2 regions of the Kineococcus sp. R86509 genome follow, and region 2 is predicted to be linked to the other one. Evidence: riboswitches for the same ligand, from Rfam matches in the RefSeq annotation. Region 2 holds a riboswitch; the other holds the start of a gene.

Region 1 (4,688 bases), 2.8 Mb from region 2:
CGTCCTGCTGACGCACGACCATCACGCGTTCGACGGACTCGCGGCGGGCCAGGAACTCGGCCTCGGTGAGGATCGTGCGCTTGCGGCCCTGCTCGCGGCCCTCGCGGCGGCGCACCTTCTTCGCCTCGAGACGCGTCGAACCCTTGAGCGCGGTGATCTCGTCCTCGCCGGTGCCACCGGTCGTGACCGCGGCACGGGGACGACGCGGTTCCCGGACCCGGGTGACGGTGTTCGGCGGGTCGTCGGGCGAGACGTCCTCGGACTCCGCGGAACCGCTGCGACGGCGACGGCGACGACGGCGGCGCGAGGACCCGTTCGACTCCTCGCCGTCGTCGTCCTGCTCGGTCTCGTCCTCGGGGTCCTCGGTCTGGTCCCCGGAGTCGGTCTCGGCGACGTCCTCGTCGTCCGCGCCGGTCTCGCCCGACTCGTCCTCGACGTCACCGTCGACGGGGGTGCGGCTGCGGCGACCGCGGCCACCGCGGCGGCGACGCCGACGCGGCGCACCACCGTCGTCGTCGTCGTCGTGGTCGTCGTCGCCCGCGTCACCCTGGTCATCGATCTGGTCGTCCTCGTCACCGGTCCGGTCGAGGGCGTCGTCCACCTCGACGTCGGACTCGCCGTCCTCCTCGCCGTCGAAGGCGAAGGTGTCCTGGTCGCTGACGGGGGGCGGGCCGGCGGGTGCGGAGGCGCGACGGCTGCGACGCACGGGCTCCTCGTCGACGGGGGCCTGGAAGAAGAGGGCGGTGGCGCGGGCGGCCGCGTCGGCGGCACGCTCACCCTCGCTGGGGGCCCGTCGTCCCTGGGCGAACCCGGCGGCTCGCAGCAGGACCGGGTCGTCCATGAGGTCGGGGTCCTCCGCCACCGGGGTGACGGGGGCCTCGACGGGGGCTTCCTCCACCGGGACGTCCTGCGCGAGCGCAGCGGCCTCGACGGGCTCCTCCTCGACGGGGACGGCCGGCACCACGGGCGCGACGGCCGTCTTGCGGCTGCGACGACGACGGGCGGGGGCCGCGGCCGGGGCCTCGGCGGGGGCCTCCGCAGTGGTCTCCACGGCGGCCGGTTCGACGGCGGGCTCGGGGGTGGGTTCCGGGGTGACCTCGACCTGGGGGGTCACCTCCGCCACGGGTTCCACGACGGGCTCCACGACGGGTTCGGCGACAACGGGTTCGGCGGCCACCTCGGCCGGGGTCGCGACCTTGCGGGTCGCCCGACGCGCACGACGACGCGGCGGCGCCTCGGTCTCCACGACAGGCTCGGGTGCCGGGGCCACGACGGGCTCCGGCTCCGCCGCCACGACGGGATCGGGCGTCGGTTCCGCCACAGCGGGGGTGGCGGGGGTGGCGGGCTCGGCCGCGGCGCTGGTCTCGCCGGACACGTCGACGTGGGCCGGCGGACCGGCGGGTCGACTCGCGGCACGGCGCCGGCGGGGCCGCGTCGTCGCCGCGCCCTCGGCTGCTGCTGCGTCGTTCTCTTCGGGTGTGGTGCTCACGGGTGCTCCGCTCGCCCGCGGCGCCCGCTCCACCGGTGAACCCACGGCCGCGCGAGCGTCCTGGTCGGAATCGCCGGGTGGGTCGTCCCGCACCCGACGGAAGTCCTCTGTGTGCACCGACGGGTTCGCGCTCTTCGCGTGCTCCGTCCGTGCCGCCGGCGGTCGACGTCCGGCGTGTGGCCCGGGGCGCCTGCGAGGTCCTTCCACTGGACCGCGGCGCTCCCCGGAGCCCGCGCGCAGGGCGACGGTCTCGACAGCGGGCCGGGCGCCCGGTGTAGGGAACGCTCGACCACCGTCAGTGTCGCACAGCTCGCCAGGACGGGTCCGGGCCGTCCGCGGCAACCGTCGCCAAGGGGGCCGGCGGTCCGCTAGTCTCCGATCAACACCATCCAGAGTGGCCGAGAGACCTGGCTCGACGACGCCACAGCAACCACCGCGCAGCGGCAGGTGCTCCCGCCAGGGCGATGGAGGAAACAGCGTGATCAGCCGTACCCGCTCGACCCTGACCCGGCGCTTCCACGTCGACTTCTCGCGCGCCGCCTCCACGGCGTGTCGCCAGGGCGCTCCGATGCGCCGGGGGACGCCGCGCGCGGTCTGAGCACCGCCGCCGCATCCCCGCAGCACCTCGCTCGACCTCCTCCCCCGCGCCCTCGCGCACCCCGACGGACGGTCACCGTCCGCCTACCCCCCGGAGCACACCCATGTCCGCGCCCCGTCGCACCCTCCTGCCCGCCAGCACCTCCCGACTCCTCGCGTCCCGTCGGCGGGTCCTCTCCGGGGCTCTCGGTCTCGGCACGCTCGCCGGCACCGGCACGCTGGCCGCCTGCGGTGACGAGAGCACCTCCTCGGGCCTGAGCGCCGGGAAGGCCGTCGACCTCAAGGGGGCGACGATCAAGCTGATGGTGAACCAGCCGCACGTGCTGGCCTTCACGGACCTGCTCGGCAAGAAGTTCGCGGCGGAGTTCGGCGGGAAGCTCGAGGTCACGGCGATCCCCTACGACCAGCTCACGAGCAAGCAGATCCTGGACGTGCAGGGCGGCGACGGGGAGTTCGACGTCTTCGACTACTTCTACTTCGGCCTCGGCCAGCTCGTCGACGCCGGCGCCCTGGTCGACCTCACGGACTGGATCGGCGCGAACACCGACATCGCGACCGACGACTTCCTGCCCTCGATCTACGACCCGTACACCCTGATCGACGGCAAGCGCTACGGCCTGCCCTTCGACGGCGACACCCACGTCCTCTACTACAACACCGAGGTCTTCGAGAAGTACGGCGTCGAACCGCCCACGACCTGGGACGACTACGACGCGGTCGCCGCGAAGATCACCCAGGACTCCGGCGGCAGCGTCTACGGCGCGATCGTCGAGGGTCAGCAGGTCCCGATGATCCTGGGCTGCTCCTTCATCAACCGCCTCGCCGGCTACGGCGGCACGCTCGTCGGCTCCGACGGCAAGGCCGCGTTCCACGGGGCGGAGGGGCTGGCCGCGCTGCAGCACCTCATCGACGTCTCCCCCGCGGCCCTCCCGACACCGCTGCAGACCGGCTTCGACCAGGCCAACTCCGCCTTCCTCTCCGGTCAGGGCGCGATGCTCGACACCTGGACCGACCTCGGGCTGAAGGCGCAGGACCCGGCCGGCTCGAAGATCGTCGACAAGTGGGGCGTGGTCACGCTCCCCGTGGGCGGGAAGAACACGACCGCGCGCACCGCGCTGGACGCCGGGTTCGGCCTGGGCGTCTCGAGCGCCTCCCAGCAGATCGACAAGTCCGCCGCCTTCGTGAAGTGGGCGACGAACCAGGAGAACAACCTGCTGCTCGCCTCCACCGCGGGTTCCGGGATCGACCCGGCGCGCAAGACCGTCCTGGACTCCACCGACTACGCCACGGCCGCGGGCATCGCGACCGACGTCATCCGCGAGGGTCTCGACGGTGACCCGCTGGCCTGGCCGAGCCGGGCCGGTGCGCCGAAGGCGCTGCAGGACCTCGTCGACCAGCTGGCGCTCGCCATCCAGGGGTCCACGGAACCGCAGGCCGCGCTCGACAAGGCCGCTGAGAGCTGGGAGAAGGAACTCGGATGAGCCAGCTCCTGGACGGGCAGCGCACCGTGCCCGGGCCGCGGCGGGGTCGCCGCGATCCTGCCGCCCGGCGCGCGGTCCCCGGCCGCCACCGGCCGGGGCACGTCTCGACGTGGCTGGCCGCGCCCAGCCTCGCGGGGCTGGCGCTCATGCTGGTCTACCCGACGGTGTTCGTCGTGGCGTTGGCCTTCACGAAGTCGTCGCTGGGCAAACCCCTGCAGCACTTCACGGGTCTCGACAACTTCGTCGACGCCTGGGAGTCGCTGGCGTTCGCGGGCTCGCTGGTCCGCTCCGTGGTCTTCGCCGTCGTGGCCGCCCTGGTCGCGACGGGCCTCGGGATCCTCCTCGCCCTGTTGCTGCACGCGCGGGGAACCCGGTTCGGCGCCGTCGGGACGATCCTCCTGCTGCCCCTGGTCACGCCGCCCGTCATGGTCGGGGTGGCCTGGAAGCTCATGCTCGCCCCCGTCGGGGGCGCGTTCGGCGGGTTGTTCTCGGCGATCGGCTTCCCCGGCGCGAACCCGTTGGGCGACAGCGTGGGAGCCTTCGCCGCGTTGATCGTCATGCACGTCTGGCAGTGGACGCCCCTGGTGACCCTGCTGGTCTTCGCGGCCCTGCTGGGGGTCCCCGAGGAACTCCGCGAGGCGGCGTCCCTCGACGGCGCCGGTGCGTTCCGCACGTTCACCTCGGTGGTCTGGCCGGTCGTCGCCCCCAACGTCCTCTCGGTCCTGCTGCTGGAACTCGTCATCGGGTTGAAGGTCTTCGACCTGGTGACCGTGGTGACCCAGGGCGGGCCGGGGGTCTCCACCATCGTCAGCAGCTTCGAGATCTTCCGGACGGGCATGCGCGGCAGCTACGAGATCGGGACGGCCGCCGCCGAGACGCTGGTCTTCGGCCTGGTCGTCGGGGTCCTCACCACCGTGGTGACGCTGGTGCGTTCGCGTGCCGTGAAGGCCGACCGGTGACCGGCGCCGTGCTGCGCCGCAGCGGTCTGCGCGTGATCCTGGCGGCCGTCGCGTTCGTGGCGCTGCTGCCGATGCTGTTCATGGTCTCGCTGTCGCTGCGCAGCGTGGACGACATCGCCAACGGCGGCTGGCTGCCGACGAACTTCGTGTGGTCGAACTTCA
Region 2 (4,688 bases):
GCGCCGGTTCGTCCAGCTGCACCCACTCCGCCCCCGCGGCCGCGTAGGCGGTCAGCAGTTCCTCGTAGGCGGCCAGCAGATCGTCGAGCCGGGAGATCGGGGCGAAACCCGCCGGGGAGTCGTCGGCCGCCTTGGCCAGCAGCAGGAACGTCACGGGCCCGACCACGACGGGACGGGTCAGGAACCCGTCGGAGAGCGCCTCGGCGAACTCCCGCACCCCACGGTCGTCGGCGAACCGGAAGGTCGTCGACGGGGAGATCTCGGGGACGAGGTAGTGGTAGTTGGTGTCGAACCACTTCGTCATCTCCAGCGGGGCGTCCGCACCGCGACCGCGGGCGATCGTGGAGTACCCGACGAGGTCGACGCGGCCGTCCTCGCCCACGACGTCGGCGAAGCGCGGCGGGACGGCGCCGACGGCGACGGCGGCGTCGAGCACCTGGTCGTAGGCCGAGAACGCCGACGGGATCGACGCGTCGTGCGCCGGCAGGCCCAGGGCGTTCAGGCGGCGGACCGTGGCGGCACGGACCCCGGCCAGGGCGGCCTCGGTGGTGTCGAGGTCGGCGCGACCGGCCCACAGGGCCTCGAGCGCCTTCTTGGTCTCGCGGTCGGCGCCGATGCGCGGGTAGCCGAGGACGGTGGCGGTCCAGGTGGGGAAGTTCTCGGTGCTCACGGGGTGGGACCTCCTACCGCAGCGATGCGGCTCTGGGTGGATCGGGGCAGGTTCAGGTGGTCGAGCAGGTCGAGCGCGGGTTCCGCCGCGTTGAACGTGTAGAGGTGCAGTCCGGGGGCGCCGGCGTCGAGCAGTCCCGCCGCGAGTCCCGACGAGAACGCCGTCGACGCCCGGCGGCGCTGGGCGGTGTCGTCGGTGTCGAGCGCCGCGAGCAGCTGTTCCGGGGCCGGGACACCGGCCAGCTCACCGATGCGCTGCAACCGGCGGGCGTCGTCCGTCACGGCGATGCCCGGCAGCAGCGGGATGCTCACCCCGGCGGCGCGCGCCCGGCGCACGAAGGTGGCGTACTCGTCGGCCGAGAACGTCACCTGGCAGATCGCGAAGTGCGCACCGGCGTCCTGCTTGGCGCGCAGGGCCGCCAGTTCCGCGTCGCGACCGCGGGGGAAGGCCGCCACGGCGAGGGTCAGGGGACCCTCGTCGACGGGGACGCGACCGCCCCGCAGCGCGGAGCGCCGCCGTTCGGCGACCTGGAGGAGTTCCACCAGGTCCCGCGCGGTCGCCAGACCGTCCGGGTGCGGGGTCCAGTCCGCGCTCCCGACCGGCGGGTCGCCCCGCAGCGCGAGGACGTTGCGGACACCGGCGTCGAGGAACTCGCCGGCGAGTTCCACCACCTCACGTCGCGAGGACCCCACGCACGTCAGGTGGGCCATCGCCGGCACGGCCGTCGAACCCAGGACGTGGGCCAGCAGTTCCCGACTCGGTCCCCTCGTCGCGCCGGCCGCCCCGAAGGTGACCGAGACGAAGTCGGGGTGCGTGTCGAGGAGATCGGAGAGCCTGCGCCACAACGACTCCCGCCCGCTCTCGGAACGGGGCGGGAAGAGTTCGAAACTGACGGTGGGCCTCCCGGTCGCGGCGGCGACGAGGGGAGCCAGCGTCATCGCGGCCGGCCCCGGTCCGGAACCGGGTACGCGTCAGGGACATCGGTGGGGCGCATCACGAACTCCATCGGCCTGGCTTTAGCACCCTCGCCCGGGCTCGGGGGGTTGCTGCGGCGTCGTCGAGCCAGGACTCTCGGCCGCTCTGGATGGTGTTCACCGAATGTAGACCGGGGTCGACGCGATCCACAAGTGCTGTTCCGGGGTTCCCCCGAACGGAGGAACTACCCGACACGTGGGGTTCTGGAGGGAGTTCCGACGGGTTCGCGACACGCCGATCTTGCTCAGCGGGGTCCGACGTGACAACCTCACCGCAGGTCATGAGCGCCAGCGACAAGCCCCGGCTCGCTGGCCGGCAACCCTCCCTCCGCGGCGGGGTGCCCCGGGTGACGACCTGGTCGACGCCGCGGTGGCGCCGGCAAGCGCGGACCTCGCCGGGGTGATCCCGGTCCTCCCGGCAGGGTCCAGTTCCTCCAGGAGACTTCTCGTGACGCTCAGCACCCTCTCCCCCCTCCGCTGCCCGGCGCCCGTCGCGCCGCTGCTGCCCGTGGTCGGCCGGGACACCCGCGTCCCGCTCGCCCAGGGCGGGTCGACCACCTACGCGAACCTGGACAACGCCGCGAGCGCGCCCGCCCTCGTCTCCGTCGCCACCCGCGTCGCCCAGGTCCTCCCCCACTACGCCAGCGTCCACCGCGGCGCCGGGTACCTCTCGCGCGTCTCCACCGCCCTGTTCGAGCAGGCCCGGGCCGAGGTCGGGACCTTCCTGGGGGCACGCCCCGACGACGTCGTCGTCTTCACCCGGAGCACGACCGACGCGCTCGACCTGCTCGCCCGGGCCGTCCCGCAGGGCTCCAGGGTCCTGGTGGCCGACGTCGAGCACCACGCGAACCTGTTGTCGTGGCAGCGCTCAGCCCTGACCACGGTCCTGCGCGGCGGGTCGGACGCGGAGGAGACCGCGACGCTGCTGGAGGCCGAGCTCGCCCGCGGCGGGTACGCGCTGCTGGCCGTCGCCGGTGCCTCCAACGTGACCGGTGAGGTGCTGCCGCTGCGCCGGCTGGCCCGGGCCGCGCACGCGGCCGGCGCCCGCATCGCCGTCGACGGGGCGCAGCTGCTCCCCCACCGCCGGGTGGACCTCGGTCGCGACGGGATCGACTGGATCGCGCTGTCCGGGCACAAGCTCTACGCCCCCTACGGAGCGGGCGCGCTCGTCGGTCGTCGCGACTGGCTCGACGCCGCCGATCCCTACCTCGCGGGTGGAGGCGCCACCCTCGACGTGCGCCACGACGCGGTGCGGTGGGCCACCGGGCCCGACCGCCACGAGGCGGGTTCCCCGAACGTGCTCGGCGCCGTCGCCCTCGCCCAGGCCTGCAGCACGCTCGCGACACTGGCCCCCGGAGCGCTCGAGGCGCACGAGGAGGCGTTGCGCGAACGGCTCGTCGGCGGGCTGACGGCACTGGCGGGCGTCGAGGTCGTGCGCCCGCACCCCGACGACGCCGTGGGGGTCGTGACCTTCACCGTCCCCGGTCGCTCGGTCTCCGAGGTCGCGGCCTTCCTCTCGGCCGAGCACGGGATCGGTGTGCGCGACGGACGGTTCTGCGCCCACCGGTTCGCCGACTCCCTCGGTCTGGCCGACGGCGGGCTGAGGGTTTCCACCGGGGTCGGGACGGGATCGGCCGAGGTCGAACGGCTGCTGGCCGCGGTCGAGCAGTTCGTCGGTGCCGGGCCGGAGCTCGAGTACGGGATCGTCGAGGGGCACTGGGGTCCCACGACCGACGCTCGCCCGGAACCCGCGTCCTTCCTGCCCGCGCCCGGTGCGAACGCGGACCTGGGGTGACCTCGTCCCCGACGCCTCAGCCCGCAGGGACGACGGCCTCGCGCGATCGCCGGGGCCGACCGCACGAACCGAGGAGACACGACGTGAGCGACACCACCGCAGCACCCCAGGCACCGCTCGTCGACGCCGAGACCGCCGGACGCGCCGTCGCCGCCGGTGCGCTGTTCGTCGACGTCCGCAGCGACGCCGGGCGGGCCGCCGCCGGCGACCTGCCGCAGGCCGTCGTCGTGGCCAAGACCGAGGTGGCGGCGAAGTTCGCCCTCGGTTCCGACACCGCGCTGGCGGAACTCACCGGGAAGGACCAGCAGATCGTCGTGATCTGCGGTTCTCCCGCGGGCTCCGGCCCCGTCACCGCCGAACTGCTGGCGTCCGGCTTCACCGACGTCGTGCAGGTCGACGGCGGGTTCCCGGCCTGGAAGGCCTCGGGGCTGACCGTGGGCGAACCCGCTCAGACCTGATCCACCCCGGTCGACATCCACCCCTGTCGACGGGGCAGGACGTCAGGGCATCGGCTCGCTGCTGGGCCGGGACCCGTCGCCGATCCCGCCACGTTCGGCCTCGGCGAAGAGCGCGCGCAGCTCCCCCTCGAACTGCGGCCAGCTCAGCTCGCCGGGGGCCGGCTCGTCGTCGAGCGGCGACCAGGCGTACCCCCACTGCCCCTGCCCCGCGATGGCCAGTCCGGCCACGATCGACGACACCCAGTGCGCCAACAGTTCTCGTACCCGGTCACGCATGGTCGCCTCCTCGTCGATCGGTGGAGAGCACTGTGACACAGACGACGGCTGCCGTACCCACCACTCAGGAGATTTCCATGCCGACCCCCTTCCACGTGTTCCTCGACGTCGACGGCGGCGGGTGGCACCCCGCGGCCTGGCGCCGCTCCCGGGTCTCCCCCGACGCCGTGTTCTCCCCCGCGCGGTTGAAGGAGTTCGCCGTCACCGCGCAGGCCCAGGGCCTCACGGGACTCACCTTCGAGGACTCCACGCTGCCGGACCCCCGCAACCCCCGCGGGCACCTGGACGCGGTGCAGCGGGCGGCCTTCCTCGCCGGGACCACCGACACGATCGGTCTGCTGCCGGTCGCCGCGACCACCTACTCCGAACCGTTCCACGTGGCGGCGCAGATCGCGTCGCTGGACCACTCCAGCGCCGGCCGCGCCGGCTGGATCGCGACGACGTCCACCCCCGCCGTGGCCCGGACGGTGAACCTCCCCGTGCTCGACGACCCGCAGGCGGAACTCACCGACGTG

What was found. Region 2 has a riboswitch for S-adenosylmethionine ahead of SJY07_RS18610 (methylenetetrahydrofolate reductase). Riboswitches for the same ligand answer to the same signal wherever they lie in the genome.
Region 1: it holds a riboswitch for S-adenosylmethionine, as region 2 does, so the genes downstream of both, SJY07_RS04695 (ABC transporter substrate-binding protein) here and SJY07_RS18610 (methylenetetrahydrofolate reductase) in region 2, are expected to answer to the same signal.

The regions. Positions count from the first base shown of each region.
Region 1 is NZ_JAXHCE010000001.1:983,392-988,079, forward strand. It holds gene SJY07_RS04690 (Rne/Rng family ribonuclease) at 1-1,489, opposite strand, end outside; SAM riboswitch class I at 1,872-1,960, shown strand; gene SJY07_RS04695 (ABC transporter substrate-binding protein) at 2,191-3,567, shown strand; gene SJY07_RS04700 (carbohydrate ABC transporter permease) at 3,564-4,526, shown strand; gene SJY07_RS04705 (carbohydrate ABC transporter permease) at 4,523-4,688, shown strand, end outside.
Region 2 is NZ_JAXHCE010000001.1:3,804,512-3,809,199, reverse strand. It holds gene metE (5-methyltetrahydropteroyltriglutamate--homocysteine S-methyltransferase) at 1-670, opposite strand, end outside; gene SJY07_RS18610 (methylenetetrahydrofolate reductase) at 667-1,608, opposite strand; SAM riboswitch class I at 1,670-1,761, opposite strand; SAM riboswitch class IV at 1,922-2,036, shown strand; gene SJY07_RS18605 (aminotransferase class V-fold PLP-dependent enzyme) at 2,093-3,439, shown strand; gene SJY07_RS18600 (rhodanese-like domain-containing protein) at 3,523-3,897, shown strand; gene SJY07_RS18595 (hypothetical protein) at 3,940-4,173, opposite strand; gene SJY07_RS18590 (LLM class flavin-dependent oxidoreductase) at 4,251-4,688, shown strand, end outside.